DNA from 3 places in the Sutcliffiella sp. FSL R7-0096 genome. Region 1 is predicted to be linked to each of the others. Evidence: riboswitches for the same ligand, from Rfam matches in the RefSeq annotation. Region 1 holds a riboswitch; each other region holds the start of a gene.
The links. A riboswitch is a leader RNA that binds a small molecule or an ion and turns the genes downstream of it on or off. The one in region 1 is predicted to bind S-adenosylmethionine.
Positions count from the first base shown of each region.

Region 1 (8,308 bases):
ATCATCTTTTAGACAGGGTAATCATGGAAGGAAAGGCAGACACCTTTGGAAAAGCGGTGTATGAAGATTACGAGGTTCCTTGGATTGAACCTCTAAGTCCTGAGGCGACAAACAAAGTTTGGAGTTTCATTGAGGAAAATAAGGGATCCTATGATATGGAAAATGTGACAATGCTCCATTTGGGTCGCCCTTCATCAGGCATTCCTAAGTGGTCTAACTACAGAATCGGTTATCGGATCATGAAGGATTTCTTGGAAAGGAATCCTGACGTTACTATAGAAAAATGGACTGAAATGAGAGCGGAAGAGATTTTGGAGTTAAGTGGATTTGAAGAGGAGAGTAGGTAGAAACAGATAGCCTTCTCTCGAGGTATACGGATATGTAAGGAGGATGACAGTGATGGGTGAAATGATTATTCAGGTAGTTGTTTTTGGACTGTTAATAGTAGGGAGTATTTCTTTTACTCTATTTATCAGAAGACTGCTAGTTAATGCGTCTTATAAAAATAAAAGATTGTATAATATCGAGAAGAAGTTGGACGCAATTATTGAGAAAATGGAAAACGATAAACATTAATAGAAAAAAGTTTTATAGAAAACTAATTGCATGTTGGAGGAGGAGTTCCCATGCTGCAAAGAAAGATAATCTCAGCATCTATTTCCGGTTCTGTTTAGGTATTGTTGCTGGGATTGTTTTTGCCTTCTTTTTTTGGCGAAAGCACTACGTATGAGTCTTATACAGGTCACCTTTTGTTAGGTATATTCTTAAGCTATTCAGTAATTTTTACATACGGGATTCTGGCATCCATAACAAGCGATAAGATTGGTGAACTTATTTCCATAAAAGCTGAAGAAAAAAAGGCGGAAATCATTGTATCGGGTGCTTTGCATATGGTTTTTGGCGTGATTTTATTCTGGTTTAGTCTCGTGCCAGCCGCTATGATGTTTATAATAGATTGGATCCTTAAAATGAAGCGTGAAAAATATGAATCGAAATTTGCTTTCTTGAGCATGTCCATTCCCTTGACCTTCGGAATTTCCGCAAGGTTGTTTTTAACTTAGCAGTTGAATAAAGGAGAGAGCCCCTATGGAAATAAGACGATTAACAGCAACTGATGCGAAAAGTTATAGAATCATTAGGCTGGAGGCACTAAAAAACAACCCAGAAGCTTTCAGCTCCAGTTATGAAGAGGAATTAGAGTATTCTTCTGAAATATATGAAGGTAGGTTGTCCAGCGAGCACATTTACACCTTTGGAGCATTTGTGGAAAAAAGGTTGGTGGGTACTGTCACCTTGATATGTGAAACCAAAATGAAAATCAAACATAGAGCTACAATTGTGGCGATGTACGTATTACCTGAACAGAGAAAATCAGGTGTTGGAAAAGAACTCATGAACGAGGCAATCACCAAGGCAAAGGAACTAAAGGAAATAGAACAAATTTATCTAGCGGTTACAGCAAGCAACGAACCTGCGAAACGCCTTTATGGTTCACTCGGTTTCGTTACTTATGGAGTGGATAGGAACGGGTTGAAAATAGGCGCTACATATTTTGATGAGGATTTGATGGTGTTAATGTTATAAAAATTCAGAATGGAACTTGTTTCACTAAGAGGTGAGTTCTTTTTATGACTGGTTAAATGGATGCTTAAAAAAAGAAATGAACAGCTAATTACTTCGCTGAACATTTCTTTTTTATTGATATCATAATGTCTTCTTTGCTAACTCAAAGTCCTTTCTTACTTTCGATAAAACCTCCGGATCTGTCAAGAGCCTCAAGCCGGTCAGTGCCAATGCTTCCGCCCCAACCAACAGTGCGTGGTCACCTTGTGGCGAGCGGGCTGCTGACTTGAACTCCTCCGTATGACCGACCAATGTGTCAGGACCTATTTTAATATATGGATGGATGGTCGGGACCACTTGGCTGATGTTGCCGACATCAGTAGATCCGATTCCAGCTTTGCCTTCTAGTACAACCGTTTCTCCAAGTGACTCCACAATCTCTTTGTATATAGCATCCAGGCTCTCGTTCAATAAGATATTGTCCACTTCATTCTGGAATGCGATGACATTAAGTTTCGCCCCGGTTGTAAGGGCAGCACCTTCTGCGATGGCTTTCACTTTGCATGTTACTTCATTCAATCCTTCTCGAGTCGCAGCCCTTATATAGAAGCGTGCTTTTGCGTATTCCGGTACAATGTTAGGTGCATCGCCACCATGAGTGATGATGCCGTGAATCCGGACATCATTTGTTACATGTTGGCGCAGTGCATTGATGCCATTGAATAACTGAATGACAGAATCTAGTGTATTTACTCCTTCGTGGGGAGATGCGGCAGCATGGGCAGGCTTTCCGATAAATTCGAAATCCAATGGATCGACAGCGAGTGTTGGGCCAGTTAATCTCGTTGCATTTCCCGGATGAACCATCAAGGCTGCATCGAGATGCTGTACTAGACCGTGTTTAACGAAGCTTCCTTTGGCACTGCCATTCGGGCCGCCTTCCTCAGCTGGTGTACCGAACACGGTGACTTCACCACCAGTTTCATCTAATACTTTACTTAGAGCGACCGCGGCTGCGACGCTAGTTGTCCCGATGATATTGTGTCCGCATGCATGACCGATGCCAGGGAGAGCGTCATATTCTGCAAGATAACCGATGGAGGGGCCAGGCTTCTCTGACTTTTTAGTAGCGATGAATCCTGTTTCATGTCCTGCAACATTTGTTTTCACTTCAAATCCTTCATCTCTTAAGATGGAGGTAAGAAGGGAAGAAGCGAAAAATTCCTCGTTTCCAATCTCCGGTCTCTCATGAATCTGATGGCTGGTAGATAGATAGAGTGCTTGCTTATGTTTAATATCCTCTTTAATGATGACTGTTTTTTCATCAACTTGTGGAAGGGTTATTGCCATGTAAATCACTCCTTATTCTTTATTAGTATCAACGCCGATTTCACTTAATGGAACAAACGTGGGAATCGTACTGCCTTTATATTCTTTTTCAATGAATTCTTTCACATCGTCTTCTTGATACAGTGCGGCAAGCTTCTGTAAGTCTTCACGATTTTTATCCTCGGTACGGACAGCAATGATGTTGATGTATGGTGTTGCAGTATCATCTTCATGGAAAATGGAGTCTTCTGTAGGGTTAAAGCCAGCATCAACGGCAATTCCGTTATTGATGATGGAAGCAGCTACGTCTGGTAAAACACGTGGCGTTTGACCTGCTACTACCGGGATGATTTCAAGATTTTTTGGATTTTCCACGATTTTGTCCAATGAACCGTTCCCGTCAAAATCCTCCGTAAGAGTGATAAGGCCTGCATCTTGAAGGAGTAAAAATGCTCTACCCATGTTGGTCGCTTCGTTTGGTACGGCAATTTTTCCGCCTTCCGGGATATCCTCCACGTTTTCATACTTCTCTGAGTATAGACCCATTGGTGCGATAACGGTTGTGGCAATCGGTGTTAGATCTAGATCATGCTCTTTGATAAATGCTTCAAAGTAGGAAATGGTCTGAAACGCGTTAGCATCCAGTTCCTTTTGTGCCAAGGCTAGGTTCGGTTGTACATAATCGGAGAAACTGACTATCTCAATGTCCAGTCCTTCTTTTTCCGCCTTCTTCGCTACAAAGTCCCAAATTCGATTGTCGGTGCCGCTCACTCCGATTTTAATGGTGTCACTGTCATTGGAGCACCCTACTGCTGTTAGTAAAAGAATGGTTAAAATAGCAAAGCTAAGTAATTTTTTCATGATGTTTGTCTCTCCCTATCGTCTTCTGATTTTTTTGGATAAAATGTTTCCGGAGCTTTGGATCGCCTGGACCATCACGACCAGGATGGCAACGGTGATGAACATGGTGATTTCATCGAACTGTTGATAGCCGTATGTAATCGCAAGGTCACCGAGGCCACCGCCTCCAACGGCCCCTGCCATTGCGGAAGCCCCAATCAAGCCAATGGTTGCGATGGTGATGGCAAGTACCAGCGAACTCAACGCTTCCGGTAAAAGGAAACGAAAAATGATCTGTCTTGGTGTAGCCCCCATCGCCTCTGCGGCTTCAAGTACACCTGGTTCCACTTCCAACAACGAATTTTCTACTAATCTTGCAAAATATGGTGCCGCATAAAAGATGAGCGGTACGGTTGCGGCGGCGGTTCCAATGGAGGTTCCCACTATCAGTCTCGTAAGCGGGATGATCGCTACGAGTAAAATGATGAAAGGTATCGAACGTAAAACGTTGATTATTGGATTTAAAAAGTTAAATAGTACATTGTTTTCTAGAATATGTCCCTTTCTCGTCACAACTAACAGCACACCAAGTGGTAAGCCAATCAGTACGGAGAATAGTAGGGAAAAGCTGACCATCGATAAGGTTTCTAATAAGGCGTCAATAATTTGATCGGAACTAACTCGCATGTGCATTCACCTCTTTCACTAATACTTTTTCTTGTTGTATGAAAAATAAAGCGCGTTTGATTTCGGAAGGTTCCCCTTTTAACTCCACAACCAGGTTTCCAAAGGGAACACCTTGCAGTTCGGTAATGTTTCCGAAAAGGACATTCACATCCACATGGAACTTCTTAGCCACCTGGGACAGGAAGGGCTGGCCAGCTGAAGCACCGACAAAGTTGATTCGGTAAATTCCTTGGTGATCATCTTTTTGACTAACTAGATCCCTAATCGATGAAGGCAACTTATCATTCAAGACAGAACTGACGAAGTTCCGTGCAGTTGAGGTCTTAGGATTGGAAAATAGGTCAAAAACCGAACCGTGTTCAATGATTTTGCCTTTTTCAATGACAGCCACTTTATCGCAAATATCCCGGATGACTGACATCTCATGGGTGATCATCAGGATGGTGATTTTGTATTCCAGGTTTATCTTTTTCAAAAGCTGAAGGATGGAGCTTGTTGTTTGTGGATCAAGGGCTGATGTCGCTTCATCACATAGCAGGACGGAAGGTCTCGTGGCCAATGCCCTGGCAATTCCGACTCGTTGCTTCTGCCCACCAGAAAGTTGGTCAGGATAGTTATCCTTCTTATCACCAAGCCCTACAAAGTCGAGAAGCTCCTCGACTCTTGTTTGGATGTCCGCTTTTTTAACATTACTGATAAGAAGGGGCATTGCTACGTTTTCATATACCGTTTTCGAGTTAAGTAAGTTAAAGTGTTGAAAGACCATTCCAATCTTTCTTTTAGCATTTCTTAAATTTTTGGGTGATAGTTTTGAAAGATCTACTCCACCGACGAGAACTTTCCCTGATGTTGGTCTCTCTAGCAGATTCACACAACGAAGGAGAGAGCTCTTTCCGGCACCGCTGAATCCGATGACTCCGTAAATCTCGCCTTCTTCAATGCTCAAGTCGATGCCATCTAGCGCATGTACTTCCTGCTCGCCACTTTTGTAGACCTTTTTGACGTTCTTGAATGTGATCATGATGTTTCCTCCTTATTGGAAAATAAAAATGCCCTTTTCTTGGAAAGACAAGAAAAGGACATCGCTATGTAGATGCTCTTTCTTATCTTTCAAGCGTTAATGCTTGATGGAATTGGCACAGTGCTTCACAAGAAAGCCTGTTGCCGAGGTTTCACAGGGCCAGTCCCTCCACCTCTCTGGATAAGAAAACTAAATTTATTCAATTGGAAAACTCGGGTTTAGAATACAAAAAACCTCTTCTTAGCAAGTAAGAAGAGGTTAGCGCCCGTGCATGCTTATGCTCTTCTTATCTTTCCAAGCATGATTGCTTGAAAGGAATTGGCACAGTGCTTTATAAAAAGCCTGTTGCCGAGGTTTCACAGGGCCGTTCCCTCCACCTCTCTGGATAAGAAAATAAGTTTTTATTTGAATGATGATAAGTTTATAACGGTTGTGAATGGATGTCAACGTTTTTTTGAAAAATAAAAAATATTAGAAGGAACTTAAGGTGTAGCATGTACTTATCTCTGAATTATTATATCAGTACTCTTATTCTTAATTAACATATAAAGCCCCTTGACTCAAATAGTTTACCAATAGCTATTTTAGCATCATGCAGAGTGGGAAAGAAATAGGTCATTGGATGGACCATTGTTTGGAAAACCTTATCCCAATCCTTATAAAATAAGATATTCTAACACATACTTAGGAATATGATTCAGTGGAGGTGAAGGTATTGAAAGATTGGAATGAGCAATCTGCTAAAAATAACAATATCCAGCCTGATTTAAAACTTGCTACTGAACAATTGGCTGATAAAAAGGTGCAATTTGATGTACAAGAGCAAATTGGAATGGAAGCGATAGGGCAGGAAGAGAAAGATGTACCACCTGGCAGTGTAAATCAATAGATTGCAAGTAAAAAAGGTAAGCATGTGGCTCACCTTTTTTACTTGCAAAGACTCTAGAGGAGGGATTCTGCTCCATCAATAAAGATTTGGCTGCCAGTAATATGACTGGAAGAATCTGAGGCCAAAAAAGAAATGAGGTCTGCAACCTGTTCCGGCTTGCCTGGTTGATGCTCTAAGGGGTGGGAGCTATCGGGATACTCAATGGGAATCTTGATTTTTTTGAGTTCCTCTTCCTCTGGGAAGGTGTTTTTTTCGATATTCGTTTCTATCGCCCCTGGACAGATTATATTGACCCGAATATGATATTTTGCCAATTCAAGCGCCGCCATCTTTCCAAAAGCAACTTGTCCTGCTTTGGAGGAACTGTAAGCGGACATTCCGAAACCACGGAAGGTTCTTGTACCATTGATGGAGCTGGTGATGATGATACTGCCACCTTGGGCTTTCATATGGGGAATTGCATGCTTTACGGTCAGGAATGTACTTTTTAGATTGGTGTTCAGGGTCTGATTCCAATCTTCTTCATCAAGATCTTCAATAGGTGCCACTTTCCCATTTATCCCTGCATTTGCAAAGACGATATCAAGCTGTCCCCAGCGATCGAGCACCTGCTTGAAGCTTGCCTCAAGATCTTTGGTATCGGAAACATCAGTCTGGAGTGCCATCGCTTCTCCACCGGCTTCCGCTATTTCCTGTCTGAGCTGTTCGGCATCCTCTTCCTTCAAATCAAGTATCGCTACCTTTACACCACTTTTGGCGAGTCTGATTGCACTTGCCCTGCCAATTCCGGAGGACCCACCAGTAATAATGGCAACCTTCTCTATGTTCCTATTCATTTATCTCACTCCTTCAAAAACAAGTTATGAGAATCATTTACCCATTTCTGAAAAGAAGCACACATGGGGACCCTTGTCCCAAGATGCACTTCCTGATTTACTGATAGGAGAATGGGCTGTTTTGAAAGCGGTAGAGATTATAGACGAATTAGAATTTGAAAGCAGATAAAACTAGAGTCGGGAATTGGATTAAACTGTGGAACTAATTTAATGTCTACTTCGTATAGGTAATGAATGTAACTTTTATAAAAGAAAGTAGAGGAAAAGATGAACACTAAGAAGAGATTCAGTTTCCGCAAAATATTGAAGTATATATCAGTAGGCTTAATAAGTATGGTTGTATTGTGGGTGGCGTTTCATCATGTAATGGTTCTCTTCGAAAAGAACAAGTTTGAAGCTACAGGACAACTGGTGGAAGTGGATGGTAACCGTATGCATGTACATGTTGAAGGTGAGGGAGCAAATACTATTGTTCTACTTCCTGGATTAGGAACTTCAGCGCCAGTACTGGATTTTGAGCCACTTATGAATGAGTTGAGCAAGAGTAATAAAGTAGTAGTCGTAGAGCCGTTTGGTTATGGATGGAGTGGGAAGACTGATAAGGATAGAACGGTAGAAAATGTGTTGGAAGAAGTAAGGACAGCGTTGCAGGAAGCGAAAATTGAAGGCCCATATATTCTGATGCCTCATTCTATTGGCGGAATCTATAGTACGTACTATGCAAATACATATCCTGAAGAGGTTGAAGCGATCGTGGGTATTGATCCAACACTTCCAGCGGCGGTGGAATATTTTGATGTACCGGTTCCTACTATGCCAGGTTTCCTTAGGGCGATTCCGCCGAGTGGGATTGCAAGGATAGTGGTAGCTGGAAATGAGGAGGATTTTTTACCATTGACAGAAGAAGGGACGTATTCAGCTAATAACCTAGAAATAACGAAAACTCTAACTGTCTGGAATGGCTACAATAAAAATATCATCATGGAAGCAAATGAGATTAGTAATAATATCGCCAAAACAATTAACATGACGTTTCCGTCCGATATACCAGTAATGATTTTTACACCGAAGGACGAAAAGGTAAATCCGGCTGGAAGATCTACTATAACCTTTTATGAAGAGCAATTAACAAATGTAGTGAAA
Region 1 is NZ_CP152003.1:1,081,758-1,090,065, forward strand. It holds gene MKY77_RS05515 (DUF2268 domain-containing putative Zn-dependent protease) at 1-347, shown strand, start outside; gene MKY77_RS05520 (DUF4083 domain-containing protein) at 391-576, shown strand; gene MKY77_RS05525 (hypothetical protein) at 696-1,061, shown strand; gene MKY77_RS05530 (GNAT family N-acetyltransferase) at 1,087-1,584, shown strand; gene MKY77_RS05535 (M20 family metallopeptidase) at 1,705-2,913, opposite strand; gene MKY77_RS05540 (MetQ/NlpA family ABC transporter substrate-binding protein) at 2,926-3,753, opposite strand; gene MKY77_RS05545 (methionine ABC transporter permease) at 3,769-4,419, opposite strand; gene MKY77_RS05550 (methionine ABC transporter ATP-binding protein) at 4,409-5,440, opposite strand; SAM riboswitch class I at 5,520-5,627, opposite strand; SAM riboswitch class I at 5,724-5,832, opposite strand; gene MKY77_RS05555 (hypothetical protein) at 6,156-6,329, shown strand; gene MKY77_RS05560 (SDR family NAD(P)-dependent oxidoreductase) at 6,383-7,165, opposite strand; gene MKY77_RS05565 (alpha/beta hydrolase) at 7,433-8,308, shown strand, end outside.

Region 2 (8,308 bases), 570 kb from region 1:
ATAGTATTGTGGTCTTCTATCTTCAAAGATCGGGATTCTTTTCCTTACTTCCTCCACTTTAGCCAAATCAATTTCAGCAGTAATAATCTCTTCTCTTTCTCCTGCTTCTGCCAAAACTTCCCCCCAAGGATCAATAATCATGGAGTGTCCTGCAAAAGCATTCTTCGGATCTGCGCCTGAACGGTTACAAGCGATTACATAACACTGGTTCTCAATGGCCCGGGCGATAAGAAGGGTACGCCAATGGTCAACCCTTGCCAAAGGCCATTCTGCAACAACAAAGATTGCTTTTGCATCTTTTGTAGTATGGGCACGGATCCACTCAGGAAACCGTATATCATAGCAAATGAAGCCAGCACATGTTTCTCCGTCAAGCTCAAACATTCCATCTGTCTTTCCTGGCTGGAGGAAGTGATGCTCGTCCATCAATCGAAAAAGGTGCAATTTGCTATATTCTCCGGCAACTTCTCCATCTTTGTTGACCGTAATCATCGTGTTATAAATCCCTTTGTTTGTTTTTTTGGCGACAGAACCACCCACAATGTGAGCGTTCAGCTCTTTTGCCGCAGATTTAAGGAACTTGGTTGTAACAAAACCGCCAGAATCTGCAATCTTATCAAGGCGTCCGAGATCATAGCCTGTAGACCAAAGTTCAGGTAATACGATGATATCAGGTCGATCATTGCCTGCCACTGTCAACAGTTCACAAGCTTTTTCTATATTTGCTTCGGGATCTCCGAAGGCTATATCAAATTGAATACAAGCTATTTTCCATTTCATAAGTTTATCCCCCCGTTGAAAAAATACTTTACAAGTTGAATCTAACAATATATGATTTGTGACTAGGATTTCAAGAATTTTCTAAGTAGGTGAAAAAGGTGAAACACTTTCAACAATCTGAATTATTAAATACACTGCCTAAACAGTTCTTTGCATCATTGGTTGAAAAAGTGGGGAAAGTGGTCGCACAAGGTCATGATGTGATCAATCTAGGACAAGGAAACCCGGATCAGCCCACACCTGAACATATTGTAAGCTCGTTACAGGATGCAGTTGAAAAACCAGATCATCATAAATATTCCCCATTTCGGGGGCATCAATTTCTCAAAGAAGCTATTGCCACTTTCTATAAAAGGGAATACGATGTGGACATAAATCCAGATACTGAAGTAGCCATACTCTTTGGTGGCAAGGCTGGACTAGTGGAAATTCCCCAGTGTTTATTGAATGAAGGGGATACCGTCCTTGTCCCAGACCCGGGCTATCCAGATTATTGGTCTGGAGTGGCATTGGCCAAAGCTAAAATGGAATATATGCCATTAAAAGAAGTATATCATTTTTTACCAAACTATGAAGATATCAATTCAGAAGTCTTGGAAGCTGCTAAGCTCATGTTCCTCAATTATCCCAATAATCCGACAGGAGCTGTGGCGAATTCAGCATTTTTTAAGGAAACTGTAAAACTTGCAAATGAACACGATATTTGCGTTGTACATGACTTTGCCTATGGTGCCATCGGTTTTGATGGAAAAAAACCACTTAGCTTCATGCAGACCCCAGGTGCGAAGGATGTCGGAATTGAAATCTATACTTTGTCGAAAACTTTTAATATGGCTGGATGGCGTGTAGGGTTTGCAGTGGGGAATGAAAGTGTGATCAAAGCTATCAATCTTTTGCAGGATCATATGTATGTTAGTATTTTTGGCGCGATCCAAGAGGCAGCTGCCACAGCATTGTTAGATAAACAAACATGTGTCCAGGAGCTTGTAGATTTGTATGAGGATAGAAGGAATGTCCTTATTCAAGGGTTGCGGGAAATTGGATGGGAAGTAAAGGCACCGAAAGGATCCTTTTTTGCATGGTTAAAAGTTCCTGAAGGGTATACTTCCAAGGAGTTTGCAGACAAGCTTCTTGAGGAAGCACATGTTGTCGTAGCGCCTGGTATAGGCTTTGGATCCTTTGGCGAAGGCTATGTACGCGTCGGTTTATTAACCAGTACGGAAAGGTTGCAAGAAGCAGTTCAACGAATCAGAGAGTTGAAGATTTTCTGAATAGTCTGTTGACATAAAGGCAGAATGATGGCATAATCTCAACTAGAATTCAGTTAAATTACTAGCTGTTGATTGAGCAAATGGCGAAGACTCCAGTGGGGGAATAGCGACAATGTTGAGACCCCGCAGGCGAAAACGAGGAGGCTCAAGGTCGCCCCACGGAAAGCGAAGCCATATGAGGAAATTAACAGCGGTGAATAATAAATTTATATTATCCAATCTTATCAAGAGCAGGTGGAGGGACTGGCCCGATGAAACCCGGCAACCGACTTAATTTTATTAAGCACGGTGCTAAATCTTGCAGCATGAAGCTGATAGATAAGAGGACGTTAGATAGACGAACCTCTTCTTATCGAAGAGGTTTTTTGTTTTTTTAAGATCGATGGAAAGGGTGTACATAATGTCAGAAATTCTAGCAACCTATCTGGTTCATGATCATAAAGGGAATCTTGAAAAAAAAGCGGAAGGTATCGCACTCGGACTTACAATCGGGTCCTGGACTGACCTCCCACAACTTGAACAGGAGCAGCTGAAAAAGCATAAAGGCAGAGTGGTAAGCGTCAAAAAGCTTTCGTCAAGTGACAGGGTGGATGCTTATTTGGGGAACACCATAACACGCGGCATCATCCAAATTGCGTATCCTAGTTTCAATTACAGCAACGACCTTCCAGCCATTTTAACCACTGTATTCGGCAAGCTTTCGCTTGATGGGGAGATAAAGTTAATCGATCTTGAGTTCAGTAATGACTTGAAGCGGGCATATCCTGGACCGAAATTTGGAATCGAGGGGCTTCGCACCACTACAGGCGTTCATAATAGACCATTCGTCATGAGCATTTTCAAAGGGGTGATCGGCAGGGACCTTGCTTATCTTACTGATCAGTTGAAGGAGCAGGCTCTCGGGGGAGTGGATTTCATCAAGGATGACGAAATATTGTTTGAAAACGAACTTACCCCTTTTGAAAAAAGGATTACCGAAGGCAGAAGAATCTTAGAGGAAGTGAAAGAGGAGACAGGTCATCGTGCAAGATATGCGGTAAACCTGACAGGCCGTTCGTTAGAGCTTAAGGATAAAGCAAAAAGGGCTGTAGAATTAGGTGCTGATTTTCTGCTATTTAATGTTTTTGCTTATGGGCTTGATACACTTCAAAGTTTGGCAGAAGACAAGGAAGTATCCATTCCGATCATGGCACATCCGGCGGTTAGCGGAGCGGTGACCCCGTCAGAATTTTATGGCATTTCCAATGAATTACTGTTAGGTAAACTTTTACGCTATGCAGGAGCTGACTTTTCCTTATTTCCGTCACCTTATGGAAGTGTAGCGTTGCCGAAGGAACAAGCGCTCGGAATCCGGGATGCCCTGACGGTAGCTGACAATCAGTTGAAAACGACTTTGCCTGTACCATCAGCTGGGATACACCCAGGACTCGTACCGCTACTTTATCAGGATTTTGGGAACGATGCGGTCATCAACGCAGGAGGAGGGGTCCACGGACATGAGCTTGGTGGGGCAGCCGGAGCAAAAGCTTTCCGTCAGGCAGTAGATGCGGTGAAGGCTGGGGAATCGCTGACAGTTTACGCCCAAAAGCACCCTGAGCTTGAGGTTGCCATTAAGCAATGGGGAAGTGTGGAGGTTACATCATGACAGTCAATAAGCAGATGATTTTTTGTGACTTTGATGGAACCATCACCAATAGTGACAATATCATTGCCATCATGAAGAAATACGCCCCAGAAGAATGGGACGAAATTAAAAACCAGGTACTATCCCAAGAAATCTCCATCAAGGAAGGGGTTGGGAAGATGTTTGCCCTTCTTCCTTCTGAGAAAAAAGAGGCTATTACGGAATATATATTAGCTTACGCTGAGATACGGGATGGCTTCAAAGAGTTTGTGGCATTTACAAAAGAAGAGGGAATTCCATTCTATATTGTTTCTGGTGGTATTGATTTCTTTGTGAAACCACTTTTAGAAGGGTTGGTAGATGAAACGAACATCTATTGTAATCACTCCGATTTTTCTGGAGAAACAATAAACATCCTCTGGCCGCATTCGTGTGATGAGGACTGTAACAACGAATGTGGGTGCTGCAAGCCCTCCATTATCAGAAAGCTTGCCGAATCCGACACCGAAAAAATAGTGATTGGCGATTCCATTACTGATTTAGAAGCGGCAAAGCTTGCTGACCAAGTAATTGCGAGGGACTTTCTGATTAAAAAGTGTGAGGAGCACTCCATCGACTTTTCACCGTTCGAAACGTTTTATGATGTGATGGACATTCTGAAAAAACGGGAGGTGACTGCATGAGTCAGTTTTTAAAGAAATGGACCGAACTTTCTGAGGTTAAGGAAGAATTGGCTTTGCGTGATTGGTTTTTTGGCACAAGTGGAAACCTTTCCATCAAAGTGTCAGATACACCGCTTCAATTCTTGGTTTCTTCAAGCGGCAAGGACAAGAGAAAGATAACTTCAGAAGATTTCCTGCTTGTGGATGAATTGGGAAAAGCTGTCGAAAGCACTGTGTTGAAGCCTTCAGCAGAGACATTACTACACCTCGAAGTTTACCGGAAGACAAAAGCTGGTTGTTCCTTGCATGTCCATACTGTAGATAATAATGTCATATCTGAGTTATATGGTGATCACGGCGAGATTGTTTTCAAAGGACAAGAAATCATTAAAGCCTTCGGCATCTGGGAGGAAGATGCAGAAGTAAGGATACCAATCATAAGAAACAATGCGGATATCCCAGCATTGGCAAATGAATTTTCTCAATTTATAGATGGAGATGCTGGAGCTGTCCTTATCAGGAATCATGGAATCACCGTTTGGGGGAAAACAGCCTTTGAAGCGAAAAAATACCTAGAGGCCTGGGAGTTTCTATTCTCCTATCATTTGAAATTATTAAGTGTAAAAAATTTGGTCCAACCAAAAATATCTATTTAAATCTTATATAGAAAGTAAGTTCAAAGGTTTCCCTAGCTGTTGATTGGAGGAACGGGCGAAGACTCCGGCGGGAGGTAACGGTAGCTTGAGACCCCACAGCGGAGCGAGGAGGCTCGAGCACACGCCCCGCGGAAAGCGAAGCCCGGTACGGAAATCAACAGCGGAGTTTAATAATGATATAAAATAAGGAGGAATTTAACATGGCAGAAATCAGATTACACGAAACAGATGAAAGAATCAGTGGGAAAGAAAAGGTGGAAAGCTTCCTAAATGATAATGAAGTAATCTACGAAAACTGGGACATTGCGAAACTCCCTCAACACTTGCAGGAAAACTTTTCTTTAACAGATGAAAACAAAGAAGAAATCCTAACAGTTTTCAAAGATGAGATTGCTGCGATTTCCTTAAAAAGAGGGTACAAGGCACAAGATGTTATCTCTTTATCTGATACAACACCTAACTTGGAGCAACTTCTTCAAAACTTCAATAAAGAGCACCATCATACAGATGATGAAGTTCGATTCATTGTCAGTGGCCATGGTATATTCGTTATTCAAGGAAAGGATGGCTCTTTCTTTGATGTAGAATTGGAGCCTGGCGATTTAATCTCTGTCCCGCCAAATGTCCGCCACTACTTCACCTTAATGGAGGATCGTAAAGTAGTCGCAGTTCGAATCTTCGTAACCACAGAAGGTTGGGTACCGATTTATGAAAAAGAAGAAGTGAATAACTAATAAAAAAACAGATGACCTTGCGTTGGCAGCAGGGTCATCTGTTTTTACTTTTCATGACTACTTTATCTGTCTGGAGGGAATATAATGGTATTAAAACAGAGATAGATTAAGGAGGAAGGCACTATGGAACATGTTGTCATAATAGGAGGAATAGCAGGTGGAATGAGCGCCGCCTCCAAACTTAGAAGATTGGATGAAAAGGTGAAAATCAGCGTATTTGAAAAAGATTCACATATATCCTACGGTGCCTGTGGCCTACCTTACTACATATCAGGAATAACAAAATCCCATGAAGACCTGCTGGCAAGGACTGTGGAAGACTTTGAAAAACGCAACATTCAAGTACACATTCACCATGAGGCAATAAGTGTCGATCCTGAACATCAAAGAGTAAATGTGAAGAACCTTATTACAGGAGATGAAACATGGATCGACTACGATAAATTACTCATTGCAACAGGATCAAAACCGATTGTTCCGCCGTTCGTACCAAAAGGGGCAACAAATGTTCACACATTGAAAACCTTAAATGATGGTATCAGGATGAGAGAGTACTTTTGCAATAAGGCTATAAAAAAGGTAGGCATCATAGGTGGAGGTTACATTGGAATGGAGCTCGTGGAGAGCATGTTGGAGCTTGGGAAAGAAGTTGTGGTCATCGAGCTACAGGACCAGATTTTGCCCAATTATGATGCGGAAATGGCCAATATTGTTTCGGATTCGATAAATTCGATACAAGGTGCTTCCATTCGAACTGGAGAAGAAGTGAAGGAACTTAAAGTATCAGGGGATAAAGTGTCACATATAGTGACGGACAAGGCCACAATTGAAGTGGATACAGTAATCGTCAACATCGGAAATAAACCGAACACGGAGTTTGTTGAAAACCTAGGCCTGGAAATGCTGGAAAACGGGGCAATTATCGTAGACACCCAACAAAAGACTAGCCTCCCATCCATTTATGCTGCTGGTGATTGTGCAACAAGTAATCACCTTCTATTGAACAGACCTGTCAATATCGGTCTAGGCACAACGGCGAACAAACATGGAAGAGTGGCTGCAGATAACCTGGCTGGCATACCATCCACTTTTGAAGGGATACTTGGAACAAATGTTGTGAAAGTGATGGAATGGACCGCTGCTATGACTGGGCTGACCGAAAAAGAGGCGAAAAAAGAAGAACTCGACATTGAATGTGTAGTCATTGAAACAAATAACCACGCCTCCTACTACCCGGATGCCGAAACCATTCATATCAAGCTTGTGTATGAAAAGGGCTCACAAAAGCTGCTTGGTGCACAAATGGTTGGTAAGGATATATCGATTGCCAAAAGATTGGATGTCTATGCAACGGCTATAACCTGCGGATTGTCTACCAAGCAAATCGGTATGCTAGATCTCTGTTATGCCCCACCCTATGCTACAGTTTGGGACGCAGTTCAAGTGGCAGCAAATGCAGCAAAATAAGAAACTAGATAAGTTGTTAAAATATTGTGAATTTTCTTTACCACTAAAGTCAAATATGCTAATGTAATAGTAGCTCTATACATATATTTTGACAGAGGAGTGAGAGAGATGAAGGTCCGCTACAATTTCGTGCCAAAGCATGATGTTCAGTATTGTGAACCAACTTATACCATCAAACAGGCATATGAGAAAATAAAGGATACTGGTTATCGGTGCATTCCGATCCTTTCCAATGATGGCCATAACTTTCTTGGCCTTGTCTACAAAGTTCATCTGCTTGATTATCTATATGAAGAAAAGGGTAGTGAAGAAGATTCCATCGAGGTACTGATAAAAAGTCAAGACGCATTCATCTTTGAAGAAGACTCCTTTTTCAAGGCATTCTTCACAATCAAGCGTTTGCCATTCATCGCAGTGCTGAATGAAGACAATGAATTTCTGGGGATATTAACCCACGCGAATGTCATGGATGTGCTTGCCGATTCTTTTGGCATGAAAACGGGGGGATATACTCTCACCATTGCAACAATCGAACATAAAGGGGCCATCAAGGATCTCGTATCAATGTTAAAGGATATCAATATCGACGGCATGCTCACTCTTGATAACGGCGAAAAATACTTAAGACGTATCATAGTGAATCTTCCTGCTGAATTACCAGAGGAAAAACTGAACAAACTGGTCAAAAAGCTTGGAGAAAAAGAATTCAGAGTTACACACGTTGATCAAATTGATGTGCAAAAATAAAAATAAACATCTAAAAGTAACGAGCGGTCTCCACTTTTATGGGACCGCTCATTCTTTAGTGCAATAAAATTTCTTTATCAATTAATATATTGGATAGGGTGACAATTTCGGCTTTATCTTCTAACTTGGGGATGTATTGCTTGAGTACACTTGCGGTCTTCTCGCCCACTACCCCAACATGACCGATTGCAATAATGGAATCATCTACTTCTGTTTTTTTGATCAGCTGAGTAGTCTGCTTCACAATATGATTGGTGGTAAAAACTTCGTCAAAAAACAACTCATTTTCTAAAAATGGCACACCCATCTTAGTGGCCAATTCAGCGACAACACTCTTTTTGGTTGTTTTACTGTCGAGATAGTAAAG
Region 2 is NZ_CP152003.1:1,647,273-1,655,580, forward strand. It holds gene MKY77_RS08390 (carbon-nitrogen family hydrolase) at 1-780, opposite strand, end outside; gene MKY77_RS08395 (pyridoxal phosphate-dependent aminotransferase) at 879-2,051, shown strand; SAM riboswitch class I at 2,270-2,376, shown strand; gene mtnW (2,3-diketo-5-methylthiopentyl-1-phosphate enolase) at 2,452-3,696, shown strand; gene MKY77_RS08405 (2-hydroxy-3-keto-5-methylthiopentenyl-1-phosphate phosphatase) at 3,693-4,358, shown strand; gene MKY77_RS08410 (methylthioribulose 1-phosphate dehydratase) at 4,355-4,993, shown strand; gene MKY77_RS08415 (cupin domain-containing protein) at 5,194-5,727, shown strand; gene MKY77_RS08420 (CoA-disulfide reductase) at 5,851-7,194, shown strand; gene cbpA (cyclic di-AMP binding protein CbpA) at 7,303-7,941, shown strand; gene MKY77_RS08430 (divergent polysaccharide deacetylase family protein) at 7,997-8,308, opposite strand, start outside.
Region 2: another riboswitch for S-adenosylmethionine. It lies ahead of mtnW (2,3-diketo-5-methylthiopentyl-1-phosphate enolase); the one in region 1 lies ahead of MKY77_RS05550 (methionine ABC transporter ATP-binding protein).

Region 3 (8,308 bases), 1.9 Mb from region 1:
TCTCGTCAATTGTCCGAACACCCCTTAAAACTAGTGTAAGAATGTCCGAAATAACGGAAAGTTTGGCCGAACCATTTGAAACATGTTTAAAAGCCCAACCTTTTTTTGTTTTTCGCCAATTATCCACTAAAATTAAGCAAACCTAAGCACCAAGTTGTAATTCGTTTTGCTGATCCGTTCCCCATCTCCCTGGTACTAAATCCGTCCGCTTTGTATTTCCTAAATATGAAAAAGCCCAACCCCAAAAGGTCAGACTCTCGAAAATCAATGCTTCAATTCATTAAAATCGCTGATACAAGACTGCACCAAGGTTACGGATTGGCTCATTGCCGCGCCACCACCAAATGCTGCTGTCACACCACATACTTCCAAGATTTCTTGCTCTGTGGCACCTTGGTCCAAACAACCTTTTGTGTGATACACAATACAATACTCATCTTGGGAATACACACTAACACCAAGAGCTATCAATTGTTTCTGCTTTTTATCGAGTACGCCCTCTTTAAAACAAGCTTCCGTGAACTCGTTGTAATGATGTGCAAGCTCAGGCATCTTTTCGCTAAAGACACCAAGACCTGCTTTATAATCATGAAGTGCTGCTTCTGCATAGTTTTTCGGCTCATCATGTTGTTCCATTGAAGACAACTCCCATCCTTATTTTTCACAGAGTTAGTATTTGTTTAGGTGGGAGGTAAGTATTCATGAGCGACAAATATTTTAAATTAAAACCCCGTGCCTATATAGCACGGGGTTCTCAAATGTTTACTCCTCATCAGCAGCTTTTGCTGGTAGTACGGAGCCTTTATATTTTTCTTCGATGAACGCTTTGATTTCATCAGACTGGAGCACTTCCACCAATGCTTTGATTTGCTCGTTGTCTTTGTCTTCCTCACGTACAACAATTAGGTTTACGTACGGGTTGTTTTCACCAGATTCTAATGCAATTGCTTCTTCTTCTGGATCAATTTCTGCACCCAAGGCATAGTTCCCATTAATCAATACTGCATCTCCATCACCATTCAAGTATGCTTGAGGTAGAAAAGCTGCGTCAAATTGTGTGTTGAATTGCAGGTCTTTCGGATTGTCTTCAATATCATCAATTGTAGCGGATGTAGTTTCTACACCCTCTTTTAGAGTGATCAAACCTTTTTCCTCTAGCATCGCCAAAATACGACCATGATCTGCAACTGAATTACTCATTAAAATTTGTGCACCTTCAGGAAGTTCCTCAAGGCTATCATATTTTTGAGAATATACACCGATAGGTTCAATGTGCACACCGCCAGCACTTACAAAGTCGTAATTATTTTCTGCAATTTGAGATTTTAAATATGGCTCATGTTGAAAATAGTTTGCATCAATATCTCCATCACGAAGTGTTTGGTTTGGAAGAATATAGTCTGTAAATGTCTTAATCTCTAATTCGATTCCTTTTTCTTCAAGCAAAGCCTTTGCTTCTTCCAGAACCTCTGAATGTGGCACATTGGAAGCCCCAATAACGAGTTTACCTTCCTCAATGTTTGAACCTGTACCACTTTCTCCACCTTCATTGCTTGTACCACAAGCAGCCAAAACCAGTACTAATAATGAAACCACTGCATAACTTAATAACTTTTTCATCTGAAAAATCCCCGCTTTCTTATCGTTTGTCTAGTTTATTTGTAACCAAATCTCCAATAAATTGGATGATAAACACAATGATTAAAATGATGACAGTACATACAAGTGTTACTTCCCAGTTGTTACGCTGGAACCCATCTAAGAATGCCAGGTTACCCAACCCACCTGCACCGATGATTCCCGCCATCGCCGTGTAACTTACGATTGCAATGGCAGTTACGGTTATACCGGAAACCAATGCTGGCATCGATTCCGGAATCAATACTTTCCAGATGATTTCTGTTGTTTTAGCTCCCATGGAACGTGCTGCTTCAATGACACCTTTATCAATTTCACGTAGCGCAATTTCAACCATACGGGCGTAGAATGGTGCAGCCCCTATAATCAAAGCAGGCAGGGCAGCGTTGGCACCGATGATGGTATCCATGATGAACCTTGTGAAAGGAATAAGTAAAAATATTAAAATGACAAATGGGATGGAACGGAAGATATTCACAAACGCCGCTACAATTCCATTAATGATACGACTTTCCCAAATATTGCCCTTCGATGTTAAAAACAATAACAGTCCTAAGACGATCCCTAAGATGAAAGTGGCAACAACAGATATACTACTCATATAAAGGGTTTCTAAGGTAGCATCCCACATTTTGTCCCAATTAACGCGTTCCATGTGTCATCACCTCCAACTCCACTTGCTGCTCACGGATAAATGCCAATGCCTCTTGTACTTGGGCTTCTTCTCCATCAAGATGTACAAAAAGAGTGCCGTATGCTCCGTTTTGAGTCTGTGATATTTTACCTTGAAGAATGTTCACATCAATCGGAAACCTGCGAATCAAGTTCGTTATCAAAGGCTGTTCCGCCGAAGTACCTACAAATGTTAACTGTATCACTTTACCTTGCGGATATTCTGCCAAAAGATGTTCCACTGTCTCTTGTGTATCTTCCGGTTCTGTCACCTGCTTGACGAAGCGTTTCGTGATAGGCTGCTCGGGCTTGCGGAATACATTTAGAACATCACCTTGTTCCACGACTTTCCCATTCTCCATGACAGCTACGCGATGACAGATTTTACGGATGACATGCATTTCATGTGTGATCAGTACGATCGTCAGAGATAATCGCTTATTGATATCGACCAAGAGGTCTAAGATGGAATCCGTGGTTTGTGGATCCAAAGCAGAAGTCGCTTCATCACATAAAAGTACTTTTGGGTTATTTGCAAGCGCCCTTGCAATCCCGACTCTTTGCTTTTGTCCCCCACTTAGTTGAGATGGATAAGAGTCTCCCCTTCCTTCTAACCCTACAAGTTTGATAAGTTCATCTACTCGCTTATTGCGTTCTGTCCTACTGACTCCAGCAATCTCAAGCGGAAACGCGATGTTTTCCTTTACCGTCCTTGACCATAAAAGATTGAAATGTTGGAAAATCATACTGATTTCCTGGCGTGCTTGTCTCAGTTCCCTGCCCTTTACCTTCGCAAGGTTTCTTCCTGCTACATCCACCACCCCATCTGTAGGAGTTTCCAGTCCGTTTAGCATGCGGATCAGGGTACTTTTCCCTGCTCCACTGTATCCAATCACACCAAATATTTCGCCATGGTTGATGGATAAATCTATATTATCAACAGCTGTAACCGGTCCATTTTTCGTTTTAAAAACTTTTTTAACACCTTGAAGTGAAATCATGCATGCACCTTCCTTCTTACATTTGCTTTGTTTTAGCTTACCCAATTAGGTTTAATCAAACGTTTTGGTTCCCACTTGAAAAATAAAAAATCCCTTCCGCAATAATGAGCAGAAAGGATTAAATGAGAAAAGTCCTTTCTCTCATCTATCAAAGCAAATAACTTTACTTTGTGTGAATTGGCACCATTTCAACAATTCCTTGTTGACGGTTGCCGGGTTTCATCGGGCACGTCCCTCCACCTCTCTCGATAAGAGATTAACATATATAATTTAAGTTAAGTATTTGGGCAATTTGAATTAACGAATGTTATCGTATCACGGGTGCAAATAACATGTCAATTAAAAACTTTTATAAAACTCTCAGTCCGTTCTTTTTTATTCTGAAATCCCTTCCCCCACTTCGTATTATTTCCCCATCACACTGCATGATTAAAGGTTCCTCTGGTTTCACTTGAATGGATGATCCCCTAAGCATCGTCACATGCCGATGATTTACGTGCTTCCCCTTAAAGGCTAGTGGGAAAACGAAAAGCAGCTCCCATCTCCCAATTCCGGATACCACACACACATCCAATAACCCATCATCCGCTTTGGCTTCCGGACATATCTTGATCCCCCCGCCATAGTAGGGCAGATTAGCAATTGCCACGAGCCAGACATCATCGTATTCGCTAATTTTGCCATCCACTATTATGGAGACCTTAGAAGATTTATATGTAAACAGAACTTTAAAGATATTTATTATATAGGACAAACCACCAAGTCCTATTTTATTCAAAAAACGCTTCGATTTCGACTTATTCGTAACTTCCGCAACCTGCCCGTCAAAGCCTAAACCTGCAATGGAAATAAAATACTCCTCCCCTACCTTAGGGATATCGATGCTAAAAACTTCTCCAGCTAAAATTCGATCCAACGCCCCTTTAGCAACAAAAGGGACCCCCAGGCTTCTTGCCAGGTCATTACCAGATCCAGCAGGAACAATCCCGAGAGCCACCTCTTTTGCAACCAATCGATTCACTACTTCATGGATCGTTCCATCTCCCCCAACCACTATTACCGCAGTTATCACGTCATCTATCTGTTCCATTAATTTACCGGCATGACCTTTATATTCAGTAAAGGAAACCTTATACACTACTTTTTTAACCTTTAACAACTTTTCCGTAGCTTCCCAAACACGCAGTCCTTTTCCGTTACCAGCCGTCTTATTTACAATAAAATAATACACAATCTTACACCGCCTATAATCTTCTCTTTTTCTACCTCTTCTTATTTCGCTATAGGCGTGCACAATTCCTTTACGAGACCTCTTTTCTTTCTGAACGGTTCACTAAAGTAAAAAGGGAATCAAGCAACAGGTAATGTCTGAAGGAACCCTTGAATGACAACCCTTTAATCTCCCTCATTTTGGTACCATTCAATAATTTGATGATTTCTTCTGTAGACCCCTCTATCACTATATCCACCATGTTTGCTTCTTCCTCGACCTTCAGAACATTTTTACATAGCGAAAAGACTGTCTTTTCTCCATAGGCGACCAAGCAGCAGCGCAGACTGTAGTAAGGTAAGATTTCCAACACATGCAATTTCCCTTTTGCTTTTGCGATAAATATTTCCAAGCTCTCTTTTACCATACAAACCCGCCCCCTTTGCCTATTAGATTCCGTATAAGTTAACTGAATCCCTGCAATTTAAAAAGAACAATTACCGAGTATTTCCGATAACTGTTCTTCATTTCCCAAGAAATATGTCAGACTATGATGTCTTTACCATAGTCTTTTGATAGGTTGCCGTCGATTTTTCTCTAAACATCAAATAAAAGAAAATAGAACTTGTCAGATAAAGCACCGCCGTGATGGAGAAAACAATCGAATATCCCCAATATTCCCCATACAAAAGCACAATCGTCATAGACACCGGACCCATGCTTGCCCATCCGAGTGAGAACACCATCTGATTAATGGAGTTGGCAAAGCCTTTTAGAGAGTTATCCACTCGCTCCATCATCATGGAAGAAATAATCGGGTTTGCGGCATTCATGAGCGCCTGCCTGAAAAGGAATCCCAGTGCTGCCAACCAGAATATTTGGGTGAAGGCTGTTAATAGCATGAAGGGCAAGGAAAGTAGCTGCAAAATGACAACCGCTCTCATTTCTCCCACTCTCCGGACTACCGCCGGGCCTATGATCATGGCAACAGCAGTTACAGCCTGACCGAGTGAGAGCACGATACCGATAGTCGAGTTGGATGTCCCAAAGCGGTCCGCAAAGTACATGTTCAGATAAGGAATAACCAGACCAGACCCAAAACCTACCAAAATGGAGGCAAAGGAAAAAGCGAAAATCAATTTCCACTGCCCTTTAGGGATGGAGGATCGGAAGCTTTTAAACGAAAAAGCCTTGTTTTCTTGCTTTCGTGGAACTTCTGTCGTTTTAAGTAAAGGGAAGATTCCGACCATGAAGATGATGCTTCCGATAAGCAATGTCAGTCTTATACTCCAGACTGGGCTAAGACCTACTAGATGTAAAAATAGATCTGTCAAAGTCCCTCCAAGGAGATTCCCGACTACATTCGCACCCATCATGACCGCAAAATGGTAACTGAAAAGTTTTACCCGCTGCTCTTTTGTAGAGCTTTCCGCAAGCCACGGAACTGCCGTTACCTGAATAAAAGCCATGGCAATACCAGCTATAAATGCACTGATTAGAAGTAGCGATTCCAACTCAAAAATACTTCTCAAAAACATAAAGATTCCGCTGAAAAACACACCATAGATCATCATTTTCCTGCGTCCAATTTTATCACTTAAAATTCCCGCTGGTATTAGAATAATGGCTGCGGCCAGTGATGACATTGCAATAACATTTCCGTTCACCGTTTCTGCAAAGCCTAGCTCTCTGATATAAAAATTATAAACAATCATAAAGATCCCAAGCCCGATCTGGGTCAGGATGTTAACGATAAACAATTGCTGAATGTTGTGGTTATAGCGCCTGAAAGATTGAAACCAATTTACATTTTTCAAAGTATGTAACCCCTCGTCTGTTTAGGTGAATATTTCGCATCCCTAAACAAATTTACTTCTTTTTCAGAAAAATGGCAATAGGCGATTGTGTCGAAATAAAAATAAAAAACACCATAGAATGGTGTTCCAGACTGTTGAGGTTATCTGTTGGAAGAGTTGATCTTCTTTTCAGGTGTTTTCTAATCACTTCCCGTCATACTCCTTAAAGAGACCATACAAATACTCCACAGAACGGAAAGCATATATTTTTTCTTTTATTTCTCCATTTTTGAAAATCATCAAACAAGGGACACTTTCAATTTCCCATTGCATGGCTAGATCCTGTATATAATTCACATCCAGCATTCCGAATGTAAACTCTGGGAAAAGTTCTTTTGTCACATCCATCATGCGCTTGGCAACCTGACACGTTCCACACATGGGGGTGTAAAAATAGACCACAGTCAGTTGGTCTTGGTTAATTTCGTTTACTAGTTCATTCTTCGTCCAATCTTTCATTTTCTCATCCTCTAGTAAAGCCTTTATTACAAGTACTGTGCATGAATATCTATGTTGGCACTTAACAACACCGTTGCTATATGGTGGTGTGGCGCAGAGGCCACTTCTCGATACATTTTATCAATATAGAGATGTTCCGCTTCGGGAAACTCCCTTTTGAACAGCTTACGGAGTTTTTCACCTGAACTGTCAGCATCCACCAGGATATAAACTTCTTTATCCATGATATCCTCTATCAATTCATCTAACTTGGTGACGCTGATGGTACCATTGGTGCATATTATATGAACCGGTTCATTGATGACTTCCTGTATGCGTTTTTTATCTGATTTCCCCTCGACAATGATGATCTTTTCCTCATATATAAAATCCATATCCATCACCTGTTCTAAAAAGATGTATAAAGATAAGTTGCTTTATACTATAACTATTCTGAGTGGCGGTAATGTACACTTAAAATGAAAAATAAGGGCGTTGATATGAAAAAGGGGCGGAACTAATAAAAGTCCCAACCCCACCGATGGTTAACACCATCCATTTTCGTAGTCGCAATCTACATATTTCGCATCTTTTTCGGAAGGCACTTGAACTTGTTGGAAGATCTTGCTTCCTTCTTGTTCATAGCCGTTTTTTAAACTGAATTGGTTTCCATGTTCGGTAAACATTACTTGCCCGATGGATTCGCGCTCTACAAAAAGCTCAAAACCTTGATCCGTTAATTTACCATTAACTCGATCGGTGATATCCAATCTTTTGTTATCCAATGTCATCTAAGGTCACCTTCTTTAGTTAAATGCTCTGTTAAACACCGCTGTTGATTTCCTCACTAGGCTTCGCTTTCCTAGGGGCGTTTGGGGAGCCTCCTCGGCTTGCGACTGCAGGGTCTCCCCTAAACGCTATCTCCCTCAGGATTCTTCGCCTATTTTCCAATCAACAGCTTGATTGCTGCAAAATCAACAATCGCTTCAACAGAGCCTAATGAAATGTTAACTAAGGTTAGGTTGCCCCCCAGTAGGATAATTAGTCTTCTTTTGTCATTTCCTCATATTGCTCAGCAGTCATTAATTTGTCTACTTCGCCAGCATCTGTAGGTTCCACCACAATCATCCAAGCTTTTTCATATGGTGATTCGTTAACGTACTCAGGGCTGTCATTTAAGTCTTCGTTGACTTCCACTACTTTACCGCTGATTGGAGCGTAAAGTTCAGATACCGTTTTAACGGATTCTACACTTCCAAAAGGCTCATCTGCAGAAATTTCGTCTCCAACTTCAGGAAGCTCTACAAACACGATATCTCCAAGTTCGGATTGTGCAAAGTGTGTAATTCCAATTCGAACTGTTTCCCCTTCAACTTTTACCCATTCATGCTCTTCGGAATAACGTAAATCTTTAGGTGTGCTCATCAATAATTCCCTCCATCAAACTAGTTTATTTTAAGCTCTTCTAAAAGGGCGTACCCATTTATAAAGAG
Region 3 is NZ_CP152003.1:4,128,711-4,137,018, forward strand. It holds gene MKY77_RS21250 (carboxymuconolactone decarboxylase family protein) at 265-636, opposite strand; gene MKY77_RS21255 (MetQ/NlpA family ABC transporter substrate-binding protein) at 763-1,620, opposite strand; gene MKY77_RS21260 (methionine ABC transporter permease) at 1,640-2,293, opposite strand; gene MKY77_RS21265 (methionine ABC transporter ATP-binding protein) at 2,280-3,311, opposite strand; SAM riboswitch class I at 3,450-3,566, opposite strand; gene MKY77_RS21270 (diacylglycerol kinase family protein) at 3,661-4,542, opposite strand; gene MKY77_RS21275 (hypothetical protein) at 4,613-4,948, opposite strand; gene MKY77_RS21280 (MFS transporter) at 5,070-6,338, opposite strand; gene MKY77_RS21285 (thioredoxin family protein) at 6,522-6,836, opposite strand; gene MKY77_RS21290 (toprim domain-containing protein) at 6,863-7,210, opposite strand; gene MKY77_RS21295 (YusG family protein) at 7,361-7,606, opposite strand; gene gcvH (glycine cleavage system protein GcvH) at 7,857-8,240, opposite strand.
Region 3: another riboswitch for S-adenosylmethionine. It lies ahead of MKY77_RS21265 (methionine ABC transporter ATP-binding protein); the one in region 1 lies ahead of MKY77_RS05550 (methionine ABC transporter ATP-binding protein).